One region of the Acinetobacter defluvii genome, then DNA from elsewhere that is predicted to be linked to it. Evidence: predicted binding sites of a transcription regulator. Region 1 holds the regulator's gene; the other holds the start of a gene.

Region 1 (6,247 bases):
GGGTGTTTCATTGCCATATTGGGCGTAATATTTGCCAAACAAATTCTACTTCTTTTGGGCATCGACCCTGATGTGATGCACTTGTCTTTGCCTTATGTACAATGGATGCTTGCAGGCAGTCCGTTGCTATTTATTTATATTATTTATACCTCGATTTTACGTGGTGTCGGCGACAGTACCACCCCGTTGATTGCATCGAGCATGACGATTTTTATCGGCGTAATCGTAACACCGATTTTGATCGCAGGTTATTTTGGTTTTCCCCAACTTGGCATTATTGCTCCTGCGATTGCGACCAGTATTGGTTATGTGGCAGTGCTAGGGTTTTTGGCTTTTTATCTTAATTACCGTGATCATGCTTTAAAACCTGATAAAGCCTTGCTCAGTCATATTCGATATAACCCTGAGCTTACCAAAATTATTTTACGGTTAGGCATTCCGACAGGTATCCAAATGGTCACAACCTCTGCTGCAGGCTTGGTGATTATTGGTTTGGTGAATCATTATGGTTCACACGCCACAGCTGCCTATGGCGCAGTGAATCAAGTACTGAATTATATTCAGTTTCCAGCCTTGTCCATTTCGATTGCAGCTTCGATCTTTGCTGCCCAAGCCATTGGAGCAGGAAAATCAGAACTCCTGCGTAAAGTGACACGTACTTCATTAATTATGAATGTGATGATCACGGGTAGTTTGGTAATTTTGGCTTATTTATTTTCCAAATATTTAATGGCGCTGTTTATTACAGATCCGAGTGTGATCGAACTTGGGCAGAATTTATTATTCATCGTACTGTGGTCGATTATTTTCTTTGGTGCTGCTTCAATTTTTGCCTCGATTATGCGTGCCAGCGGGACAGTCACTGTACCCATGATTTTAAATGTTTCTGCTATTTTACTGATCGAAGTACCGGCTGCTTATCTATTTAGTGAGTGGTGGGGTCTAAAAGGTATTTGGTATGCCTATGCCTTGGCTTTTGTGTCTTTGTGTTTAATGCAAGCCATTTATTATCAGTTCGTCTGGAAGAAAAAAGCCATTCGAGCTTTAATTTAATCTAATGATTAAGTTTCTTAGAATGCAATAAAACCGTCCTAAGTGACGGTTTATTGCATACAAATCAATTATTTTGGTTCAAAACGCTTGGTGAGCTTTGTTAAACCTGTTGCTAACCTTTGATAGCCAGTTGGTAGTAAACGTTGTGCCAAATCCACAATCACTGCATCCCCACCAATCAATAAACGGCGTTTATCTGCAAGCACTGCATCCAAAATTTCTTGTGCTGCTTCTACTGCAGGTTTACGCAGGAGTTTATTGAAGGCTTTTGCTGATTTCTCAGGGTGCATCCCTAATTTTTTCACGCTCTCACTCAAACGCGCATCATTTGCAATATTGGTACGAATCCCACCTGGATGCACGCAAAGCGCAGACACACCACATTTCTCAATATCAAGTTCTTGACGTAATGACTCAGTAAAACCACGTACCGCAAATTTGGTTGCATTATAGCCAGACTGGGTCGGTTGTGCGGTTAAACCAAAGATACTTGAGGTATTAATGATGTGACCATCACCTGTTTTCTTGATGTATGGTAAAAATTCTTTGGTACCATAAACCACACCCCAGAAGTTAATACCCACAATCCATTCTAGTTCTTCATAACTTTCGCCTTCTACCGTTGCACCAAGCGCGACACCAGCATTATTGAAAATCATATTTACAGAGCCATGATTTTGAACAGTTTCTTCTGCCCACGATTTTACTTCTTGTTGTTTTGCAACGTTTACTTTTTTAGATGTGACACGCACATTATAAGGCTTTACTAATTCTAAAGTTTCAGCCAAACCCTTTTCATTGACATCACTGATTGATAAATGACAGCCTTGTTTTGCCAATAAAACTGCCAATTGCTGTCCCATACCTGAACCTGCACCTGTAATCGCAGCGACTTTATTTTTAAAATTTTTCATTGAGTTTCCTTGTTTGAATTCTTTAGTACGTATTTTATATACATACACTCAGTGCTACACTATAATTTTGACAATGACTATTGTCAATATAATATGTTAAGCTTTTGCTTGTTGATGAGTTGCTCAGAAGTATGACGTAAATTTCAACTATTTTTATTGATCAAATATTGCTATTTGCACACTTAATTTGGCACAAATTCATATGACTACAGATTTTTTAAATGACACCAATTCACAGTTGCAAAAAGCAAGCACATCTAAAAAATTGGTAAAAGAAAGACAATTTAAAGGCATGTCTTTGTCTGAACGAAAGTTAGCACGCCGTGCAAAACTGATTGAGGCAGGAATTGAAACCTACGGTACGCAAGGCTTTTTCTCAGTTACTGTGAAGGATGTCTGTAATGAGGCAAAACTGACAGAACGCTATTTCTATGAATCTTTTAAGAAAAGTGAAGAATTATTCCAAACAATCTTTTTACAGTTAATTGATCAATTACAACAAACTGTAATGCAAGGAGTGATGCAAGCCTCTCCTGATTCTAAAAAAATGATTCACTCAGGCTTATTTGCATTGTTTTCGATGTTAAAGGCTGATCCACGTATGGCACGCATTATTTATGTGGATGCGATGTTGGTACAAGAATTACATAATCAAGCCACCATTCATGAAACCATGGGACGTTTTGATCGTATGATTCATGCCTTTGTCATGCTGATGATGCCGCGAATTAACTACAGTGAGCAAGAAATTTCTTTGGTTTCGACAGGACTGAATGGTTATGTGACACAGATTGCTGTGCGTTGGGTGATGGGTGGATTTAAACTTTCCGTAGAACAAGTGGTGTTTGCTTGTGAAACTGTTTTTTTATCATTATTGGATTCTTTTTCTGAAAAACAAAGTGCTTAAATATACCAAATTTGTATGACGGGTTATTTTTATTCAAACTATGAAACTAAACAATCCTGATTATTTCATGGAATATTCATATAACTTCACAGGTTTTGTCACAAAATTTTGCAAAAAATAGCCGATATCTTTTTTTTGCAATGATACTGTCATAATTAATCTTTGTAATAAGCCTGTCATAAATAATAAAACGGTTCACCGTTCATACATAGGATATTGCGTTGTGAAAGATGACTATATTTTAATCGTCGATGACGAACTTCCGATTCGAGAGATGATCCATACATCATTAGATATGGCTGGCTTTCAATGCTTACAAGCTGAAGATGCCAAACAAGCGCATCAAATGATCGTAGACCAACGACCAGCACTGATCCTATTGGATTGGATGATGCCTGGTGGCGTAAGTGGCGTAGACTTATGTCGCCGCTTAAAGCGTGATGAAAATTTGGCTGAAATTCCCGTGATTATGCTGACTGCGCGTGGTGAAGAAGATCATAAAGTACAAGGTTTAGATGCTGGTGCTGATGACTATATGACCAAACCCTTTTCAACTCGTGAATTGGTTTCTCGTATTAAAGCTGTTTTACGCCGTGCCAATGCACTGAGTGGGGAAAAATCAATTGATGCAAATGGTTTAATTCTAGATCCAGTTAGCCAACGTGTGAGCTTTGGCGATAGCATTTTAGAAATGGGACCAACTGAATACCGTCTTTTGGCATTCTTTATGACCCACCCAGAACGTGCTTATACACGTGCACAACTGCTTGACCAAGTTTGGGGCGGAAATGTCTATATTGAAGACCGTACCATTGATGTGCATATTCGTCGTTTGCGTAAAGTGTTAGAACCTTATGGTGCTGACCGTTATGTACAAACAGTTCGTGGTACAGGATACCGTTTTTCTACACGTGCTGATGTTGCTTTAGGTTAAATTTAGGTCAATTTTGTTTTATGTATGAACCCTACCCCGTCCCCGATCTTGCACGAGACCATAAAAAGTTTCGCTATAGCAGTTTGTGGACATTTGCCAAACAAGATTTACGCCTACTTGCATTTCTTTTAGTCATCGGATGCTTCATAGGCGTCGGGATAGGGTATTTTTGGATCTGTATTTCACTGGCATTTGCGATCTTTTTTATATTTCAACTGCGTTCTTTGTATTTGGTCAATGAATGGATTTCCAATCGCCCCTATGATGTCCCGCCAAACTTAAGCGGGATATGGGGTGCATTGCTGTTCAATGTCTATCGGGCACAGCGCCAAGAACGTGTCGTACAAGCAGAAATGGTGGGTCTAATTGACCGAGCACAATCTTCCTTGGTTGCATTGGCAGAAGCCGTGATTTTAACCGATGAATTACATCAAATCGAATGGTGGAATCCTGCTGCTGAGAGATTACTTGGCATTCAAATGTCAGATCGGGGTCGCAATATCTTGACCATTATTCGTCAACCGAGTTTTATTGAGTATTTTAATAATATAGACCAATCACCTGATGGCATTAAAATAAAATCAACGGTTTATGATGAACATTATGTCCAAATTAAACTCACACGTTTTGGTAGTGAAAGCCGTTTATTGGTCGCCTATGACGTCACACGTGTGCATAACTTAGAACAAATGCGTAAAGATTTTGTCGATAATATTTCGCATGAATTACGTACACCACTGACTGTGTTGAGTGGCTATATCGAAACATTTACCGACCAAGAAGACTTAAATCCTCGTTGGAAACGTGCTTTCGATCAAATGCATTCGCAAACACGCCGTATGAATGCACTCGTCAATGATTTATTGTTGTTATCTCGTCTTGAGGGCAATAAACAAATTGCCAAAAATCAAATTATTGAAATGCCAAGTTTGATGAATCAATTATTTGATGATGCACAAGCTTATAATGTCGATTATGGGCATACCTTAAATTTGGATATCGACAGTCATTGTGATTTGATCGGTTCAGACACTGAACTTGCTAGCGCTTTCAGCAACTTAATTACCAATGCAATTAAATATACGCCTAAAGGTGGTTCAGTGACTATGGGCTGGCATGATGATGGTCAACATGGTTATTTTACAGTACAAGACACAGGCATTGGCATTGACCCAAAACATTTACCACGTTTGACTGAGCGTTTTTATCGTGTTGACAGCGCACGCAGTCGCCAAACGGGCGGTACAGGTTTAGGTTTAGCAATTGTGAAGCATGTACTCATGCAACATAATGCTTATTTAGAAATTGATTCTATTGAAAACCAAGGCTCTACCTTTAGAGTCGTATTTCCGAAAGAACGTTTATATAAACCTGAATGATTTTTGTTTTTATGGCTAAATCTTAGAATAAATGAAAGGTGAAGAATATAGCTTTCTTCACCTTTACTAAAAGCTACAGTTTGTTAAATGCTTATAAGGTATGCCCCAAAGCTTCACCCATAACCACCACTGAGTTGGCTTTAAATTGCGCATCCCAATTCATTTTATCGTGTTCAAATAAAACGATCGCCGTTGAACCCAAATAAAAACGTCCTAATTCATCGCCTTTTTCAAGTTTTAAGTCATGGTGATTTAACTCTAAACGACCAGATGGTTTGACTTTGCCTGTTGCGACAGTTTCAATTCCTGCCACGATCATTGCACCCACTAAAACCACCGCCATACGCCCTAGTTCAGTATCAAACAAACAGACCATACGTTCATTACGCGCAAATAAACCTGGTACATTTTCCGCAGTGGTTTGATTCACTGAAAATAATTCGCCTGGGATATATAAAGTTTCAGTTAATGTCCCTGCAAAAGGCATGTGTACACGATGATAATCACGCGGTGACAAATAAACCGTGGCAAATTCACCATTTTTAAATGGTGCAGCAAGTTGTGGATCACCAATTAGTTTTTCAACAGAAAAACTTTGTCCTTTGGCTTGAAATACATCGCCTTCTTTCACTTTACCCAATTGTGAAATTGCACCATCCGCAGGTGAAACGATGCTGCTTGCATCTGCATCAATTTCACGCACGCCATCTTTTAAAGCACGGGTAAAAAACTCATTAAATGATTTATATTTTAAGGCATCGGTTTGCTGTGCAATCGACATATCAATGCCATATTGTGCTTTAAAAGCTTGAATCACAACATTTTTAACAATCGGATTTTCACTAGCAGCAAGCTTACCCACAACACGGCTGAGCTGTTGCTGCGGTACTAAATTTTGTGCACGAATAAAGAGTTGTTTTTTTAAGTTTGAGGTCAGACTCACGAAGGTGATTCTCCACTAATAATAGGACTGTCGAGGCGATTGCCCCATTCGCTCCACGCACCATCATAAGCTTGAATGTTCCAATCGAGTAATCGACCTAAGATATATGCCAATCCT
Region 2 (6,247 bases), 1.6 Mb from region 1:
AAACTTTGTTTAAAGCAGGTGTATTTCTCACATCAATTTTTACAAATGGAATGTACATTCCAGAAATATATTCAAGTCGTTCTAAAGTTTGTAAATTTCCGTTGGCTAAGTTATCCACAATGACGACCTCTTGCCCTTGAGCAAGCAAGCTAATCACCACATGCGAGCCAATAAAGCCTAAACCACCAGTCACTAAAATCATTGTATAGATACTCCTTATAATAATCATGCACTTAAAACTTATTGATATAATTTTGGTGTTACCACTCATTTATCCATAGCTTTTAAGAACAAAAAAGCCAACTTCAGATTTCGCTTGTGTTAACTAATTTGCAAGACGATTCTTTTACTATCTTACAACCTCCCAATATTACATATGTTGCAGTTATGACTATTAACTGTATCTTGTTTATGATGATAGATAAAATCAACTACTTAGCACACACCTACTTTCTTCTATTTAACAGTTTTATTTTTATGAATTTCAAATAATTAAGCAGTAGCTCAAAGGATTTACCCTCCTCAAATCTAGCTAATTTCCCTAAAATATACTGAATAACGCATAATCATTGTATAAGTTTTATCAGATGAACTATAGAAATAAAATGATCTTAAAAATTGAATTCCATTTCTTTTAATTATCCCTAGATACTCACTTTAAAAATAAAGCTTGATTAAGCAATCTGCTGATGCAGTTTTTGTAAAAAAGCGTCTGCATCTAACTTACTTTGAAACTCTTTATGATAAATACCTGTCGCTTTTTGATTATTTGGTGTGTATTCAATATCTACAAGAAAATTTTGATTAATCATATTCTTAGATACATGTATCGCAATAATATGCGAGGAGTTTAAGTAAAAACCATCTTCGATTTTAACTAGCATAGCACAACCTCAAACTTTATAAGATCAGAAGTAATAATAAAAAAGCTCACCATCTGATGAGCTTTTTTATTTAACTAATTTAAAGTGAATATTACATCAAATTAATTAATAGTGAAAAAATTTAGATCTTTTTATGTAACTGAATACTTATAGCTATTGTAATTATATTGTAAATCGGATAGGAAACTTATACCAAACCAAAACGATTAGTACAATATTGTCGGACACTTTCCTAAATTTTCATAAAAACTTAATGTTAGATTAAAAATACAGTGATGCCGATCACATTTTAAATAAAAGACCTATTAAGTGTCTTTTATGGAGGTTGTTCTAATGAACTATTTAATTATTTTAAATTCAATTTATGAAGATCATTTTGATGAGGTTCATAAAACCATTGAAGATTATGACCATTCGATTCGTATCAACAAAAATACTTGGTTAATTAACACCAAATATGAAGCTAATATTATTCGTCAGCATTTGGCAAATATGATGAGTATCCATGATTCATTACTCATCTTTCAAACAAATGATAATTTTTCTATTGCAAATCAACTAGATGTTAGTGACTGGCTTGAGGATATGCAACAAAGTAACTTAATGACAACCACCTAATCATATTCTATTTAAAAAACCTCCTCACTTATAATAAGGAGGTTTATTATTGAACCTTTTAGATTATCAGTCGTTTACGTAAATTAAATATGTAATAGATCTTCTAGAAGTTTAACAAAATCGCCATTGTGAGGTTTTTATTGCATGTTTACTTCACATACAGTACTTACTTTTTTATAATTATATTTTTAAAATTAAAAGCAATAATATTAAAACCTTAGCCACTAATTTCATGTTTTTATTTGAATATAAATTATGAAGAAATTATGAAGCTAAATTACACATCAATAATTTTTCGTCATTGAAAAATAAGAACAGACCCTTATAATATAAACCTATAAGTGACAATTCAATATGTCCATTTGAGGCAAACTCATGAAAAAAAATTTTATTACGGCTTTTACATTTACAAGTTTATTCGTTGGTTCTTTTGCTTTTGCAGCAGACAATGCACAAGAGTGTAAAAAGCTTCAAGATGATTATAATGTTATTTATGCATCTAAAGGCTTCTGCTTTAAAGATCCCGAAGCAAAAGCAAAATTCGGTAATGAAAACTGTTTTACATCAAAACCTAAATTTTCAGAAAAAGAACAGCAAAAACTTGATCAAATAGCAGAACGTCAAAAAGAATTAAAATGCAAATAAAGGTATGATAATAATATTTCATAGTTTTAACATTGCAAAGAAGGAATTTAAAAATGGCTTATGATGATCAAAATATATTTGCTCGAATTTTACGGGGTGAACTTCCTGCAATCAAAGTCTATGAAGATGAACAAGTGCTTGCCTTTATGGATATTATGCCACAAGCCGATGGTCATACTTTAGTCATTCCTAAAACCCCTGCTATAACCTTACTTGATTTACCTCCAGATGCTGCTGCATATACCATTCAAGTGGTTCAGAAAGTTGCAAATGCAATGAAAAAAGGATTGGATGTTCCAGGCATTGTACTCATGCAGCTTTCAGGTGAGTCAGCGGGTCAAACTGTACCACATGTACATTTCCACCTCATTCCAAGCTCAGTGCATGAACTTGGCAAACATGCAGCACAAATGGGTGATCAAGAAAAAATTAAAGTATTTGCAGAACGAATCAAAGCTGCTCTTTAAAATAAAATACTCAACTCAAAACCTAAAAATGAGGCGTTCAAAGCCTCATTTTTTTTCATTCTTAGAATAATAATCCTCATCATTTCAGACAATTTTTTCCATTTCTCATTTAACGTCATCAAAATGTCATCTAGTCTTCACCCATTTGTAACAAAGTTTACAGATACTGCTTCCAAGTTAGTAAGTCACGTAAAGATTTGTTTCTTGCTTACGCGATATAAAAAATTTATAGGCTTATGCCCAACTAGGACAGATTTGGAGAAATCTCAATGAAAAAAGTGCTACTCGCTGCCGCAGTTGCATCATTCGGCTTAAGCGCAGCGCAAGCAGCGCCAACATTGTATGGTAAACTCAACGTTTCATTAAACCAAGTTCAAAACTATGATTTTGCAGATAATGATGAAACTCAATTAAATTCAAACGCTTCTCGTATTGGGGTTAAAGGCGAAGAAGCTTTAACAGATAATATTTCAGCAGTATATCAAGCAGAATGGGCTGTTTCTACAGATGGTTCAGGTTCAGATACTGACTGGAGTGCTCGTAATCGATTTTTAGGTCTTAAGTTTAAAGATGTTGGTACATTAAAAGCAGGTAACTACGATTCTTATTTCAAAACTGCTGCAGGTAAATACCAAGATATCTTTAATGATGATACAAATCTAGATATCACTAAAACCATGCATGGTGAAGAGCGTCTTAAAAACGTTGTAGGTTTTGAAACAGATAAAAACCTCATCGTTCCAGGTCTACAATTCAACATTATGGCACTTGTAGGCGAACATAACTCTACTGAATATACAACTAAAGAAAATGACAGTTTCAGTGGTGTATCGACTTCAATTTCTTATGAAAATAAAGACATCGGTTTAGCTGCTGCGATTGCGGGTAACTTTGCAGTACCTGGTGACTATGCTGCGCTTAGCTTAAAAGATGTTGAATCTGATGCATATCGTGTTACTGGCTCATTAGACTTAGGTGCTTTAGGTGCGAAAGGTTTAGTATTTGGTGCTTTATGGCAACATGCTGAACTTTCAGACTCTCCTTCTGCTGCTGCTTTAACTGCTGCAAAATTAAAACCTGAAGCAGCTTCTGCTGAAGAAAAAGCATGGGCAATTACTGCGGGTTATACCATCCCTGAAACGCCAGTGACATTAAAAGCACAGTATCAATCTGCTGAAACCACAGCAGATGGCATGACGGATCGCACAATTGACCAATATGGTGTTGGTGTAGACTATAATTTCAACAAACAAACTCGTTTTTATGGTGTGTTAGCACAGCAAAAACACGATTGGAAAGCAGAAGATAAGAAAACTGTCTTTGGTGTAGGTATGGAATACAACTTCTAACCCCTATTCTGCTACAAAAAAAGGAATATGAGCAATCATATTCCTTTTCTTTTCCACCTATTTTTAGGTGATTTCATTTTAGAAAAATCCAAAGTAGTATCAATCTAGGCTATAATCACTTTAACTTGAATATTTTGATGAATTATGGCTTTACTGATTCTGCAAAAAGAACATGATGAAAGTAGCTTTTGTCCCCTGTGTAAAGCATCCATGTTTATCGTTTCTGCAGAACTAAACGATGAGCCTGTTGAATATTTTGAATGCACACATTGTGAACATAAAATCTCTGACTCAAGTCTAATTCATTGTACTTGTCAGACATGTTCAAATGCCCTGCTCGAACAAAAAACCACCTCTCCACAAAATAAAAAAGTTTTAAATGTTCGAAATTTATCAAGCTTATATTTAATCGATAAATTATTTTTATTCGCCATTTTAGATAAAATATCGAATAATGATTATTTTCAAAATGAGTTTATTAACTTTGAAAAAATAAAATGGGAAAAAGTAACAGCGACTTATTCTTTACAAAGCACAATTTTATATCGTTTAGAGAAGTATAATGTCATTACCAAAAAGAAAATGGTAACATTAAAAGATAATGACAATGACTTTTATTTAAATATACGAGTGGATCGCTTTTTAGAACCCTCATTATATGCGATTCATCAAAAATTAAAGCAATGGTTTTTTGAAGATTTTAAATTTGGTGCACCTTTTCAACAAGCTGAAGAAGTACATAGCACCTTATTTATTATTTTCTATCATGAAATTTTGGAGTTCACCCAATATTACTGCAAACGATTAGGTGTTAAGTTTTCTGGTAATAAAAAATTTAAAGAATATTGTTATTACTTATTAAACTATTTATCGTTGGGGCAAATTTATTATATGGTGCAAACGGCATTAGATTACTTATCTGAGCAAAAAAATGCACTTGACTCACTTAATACGGATTTTAATAATACCAATAAATTACGCAAAACTTTAGAAGAATATCGAAAGAACTCAATTACCAGAAAGTTTGAAATATCAACCCTGCCCCGTCCTTATGATTTATATTTTAGTCGGGTCAGTGAAATATTTTTATTTCATTTAATTAAACTCGATGAAAATTATGTTGCGCAAACAATTCCTTCTATTTGGCAAAATATTAAGCCACGTATGGAGTTTTTTTCAAAATTTAACTGTATGTATTGTGGTTCGACAGATTTAATCGTTGAATATGATGATAACCAATCAATTTCTACATTTTGTAACTGCTGTAAACATCAAGATCATTATTTTACCAAGTGAGGACTGAATATGAACCACCTTGAAGATCTTCAAAATATTCATTCTGAACAAAGAAATATTCAAACTGAGATGTTACTTGAAAAAGTGATTAATGCATGGATGCAATTGCAAACGCAACAACCACTTGTGCATTGTATTACCAATAGTGTTGCTGCAAATTATGTCGCAAATGTACTTCTAGCAGCAGGTGCATCTCCTGCCATGATTGATAACCCTTTTGAAGCAGAAAGCTTTGCCAATATCGCTGCTGCGCTTAGCATTAATCTCGGCACGCCTACATCTGAACAAATGCAAGCGATGCGTATTGCAGCGCAAACAGTAGCGACCAAAGCAACTCCTTGGGTGCTAGACCCTGTTGGTTATGGACCATTTTTAAAATGGCGCAGTGACATGGTCGATGAGTTGGTTTTATTACAGCCTACCATTATTCGAGGAAATGCCTCTGAAATCAGTGCGCTTGCAGGTAACCAAATACAGTCCAAAGGTGTCGACAGTACAGTTGCCAGCCATGAAGTCTATCAACAAGCGATGTCACTTTTAACTTATGGTGAATGTGTTGCTATTTCGGGTGAATCTGATTTTATTTTATCGAAAGCGCTGAATTGCGTCATTCAAGTGAATGGTGGTAGTTATTTACAACCCAAAGTCACAGCAACAGGTTGTGCTTTAGGTGCTTTAATTGCAGCGTATAGTAGTGTCACAACGCCCACAATCGCCACGCTTTCAGCACATATCCATTTTGCAATTGCAGGAAAACGTGCTTTTGAAAAATCACAATCGGTAGGTAGCTTCAACGTTGCTTTTTTAGATGCTATTTATGAAATGAATGCTGAAACGATCAGTGCATATGCTGATTTTATTATAATTCAATAAAATCCTTTGCAGTTAACCCTATAAAACATGCATTTTCATTTTTTTAATGTATTGAAAGAGATAGAGAATTTTGGAAAATTTTCTATTTTCAAGTGATCACATTTAAAACTAGACT

The links. The regulator PhoB, encoded in region 1, activates phosphate uptake and scavenging genes when phosphate is short. The targets are predictions, from matches to a motif close to TGTCATNAANCTGTCATAA.
Region 2: DJ533_RS09395 (porin) is a predicted target of PhoB. The motif match lies at 2,728-2,746, and genes of this name have one in related genera.

What each region holds. Positions count from the first base shown of each region.
Region 1 covers NZ_CP029397.2:3,217,929-3,224,175, forward strand. Annotated here, with positions in the region: gene DJ533_RS17905 (MATE family efflux transporter) at 1-1,053, shown strand, start outside; gene DJ533_RS17910 (SDR family NAD(P)-dependent oxidoreductase) at 1,122-1,967, opposite strand; gene DJ533_RS17915 (TetR/AcrR family transcriptional regulator) at 2,170-2,874, shown strand; gene phoB (phosphate regulon transcriptional regulator PhoB) at 3,098-3,808, shown strand; gene phoR (phosphate regulon sensor histidine kinase PhoR) at 3,829-5,187, shown strand; gene asd (archaetidylserine decarboxylase) at 5,279-6,130, opposite strand; gene DJ533_RS17935 (sulfurtransferase) at 6,127-6,247, opposite strand, start outside.
Region 2 covers NZ_CP029397.2:1,485,871-1,492,117, reverse strand. Annotated here, with positions in the region: gene DJ533_RS09420 (SDR family NAD(P)-dependent oxidoreductase) at 1-202, opposite strand, end outside; gene DJ533_RS09415 (hypothetical protein) at 675-884, opposite strand; gene DJ533_RS09410 (hypothetical protein) at 1,218-1,502, shown strand; gene DJ533_RS09405 (YARHG domain-containing protein) at 1,878-2,147, shown strand; gene DJ533_RS09400 (HIT family protein) at 2,201-2,614, shown strand; gene DJ533_RS09395 (porin) at 2,884-3,963, shown strand; gene DJ533_RS09390 (hypothetical protein) at 4,108-5,259, shown strand; gene thiM (hydroxyethylthiazole kinase) at 5,269-6,132, shown strand.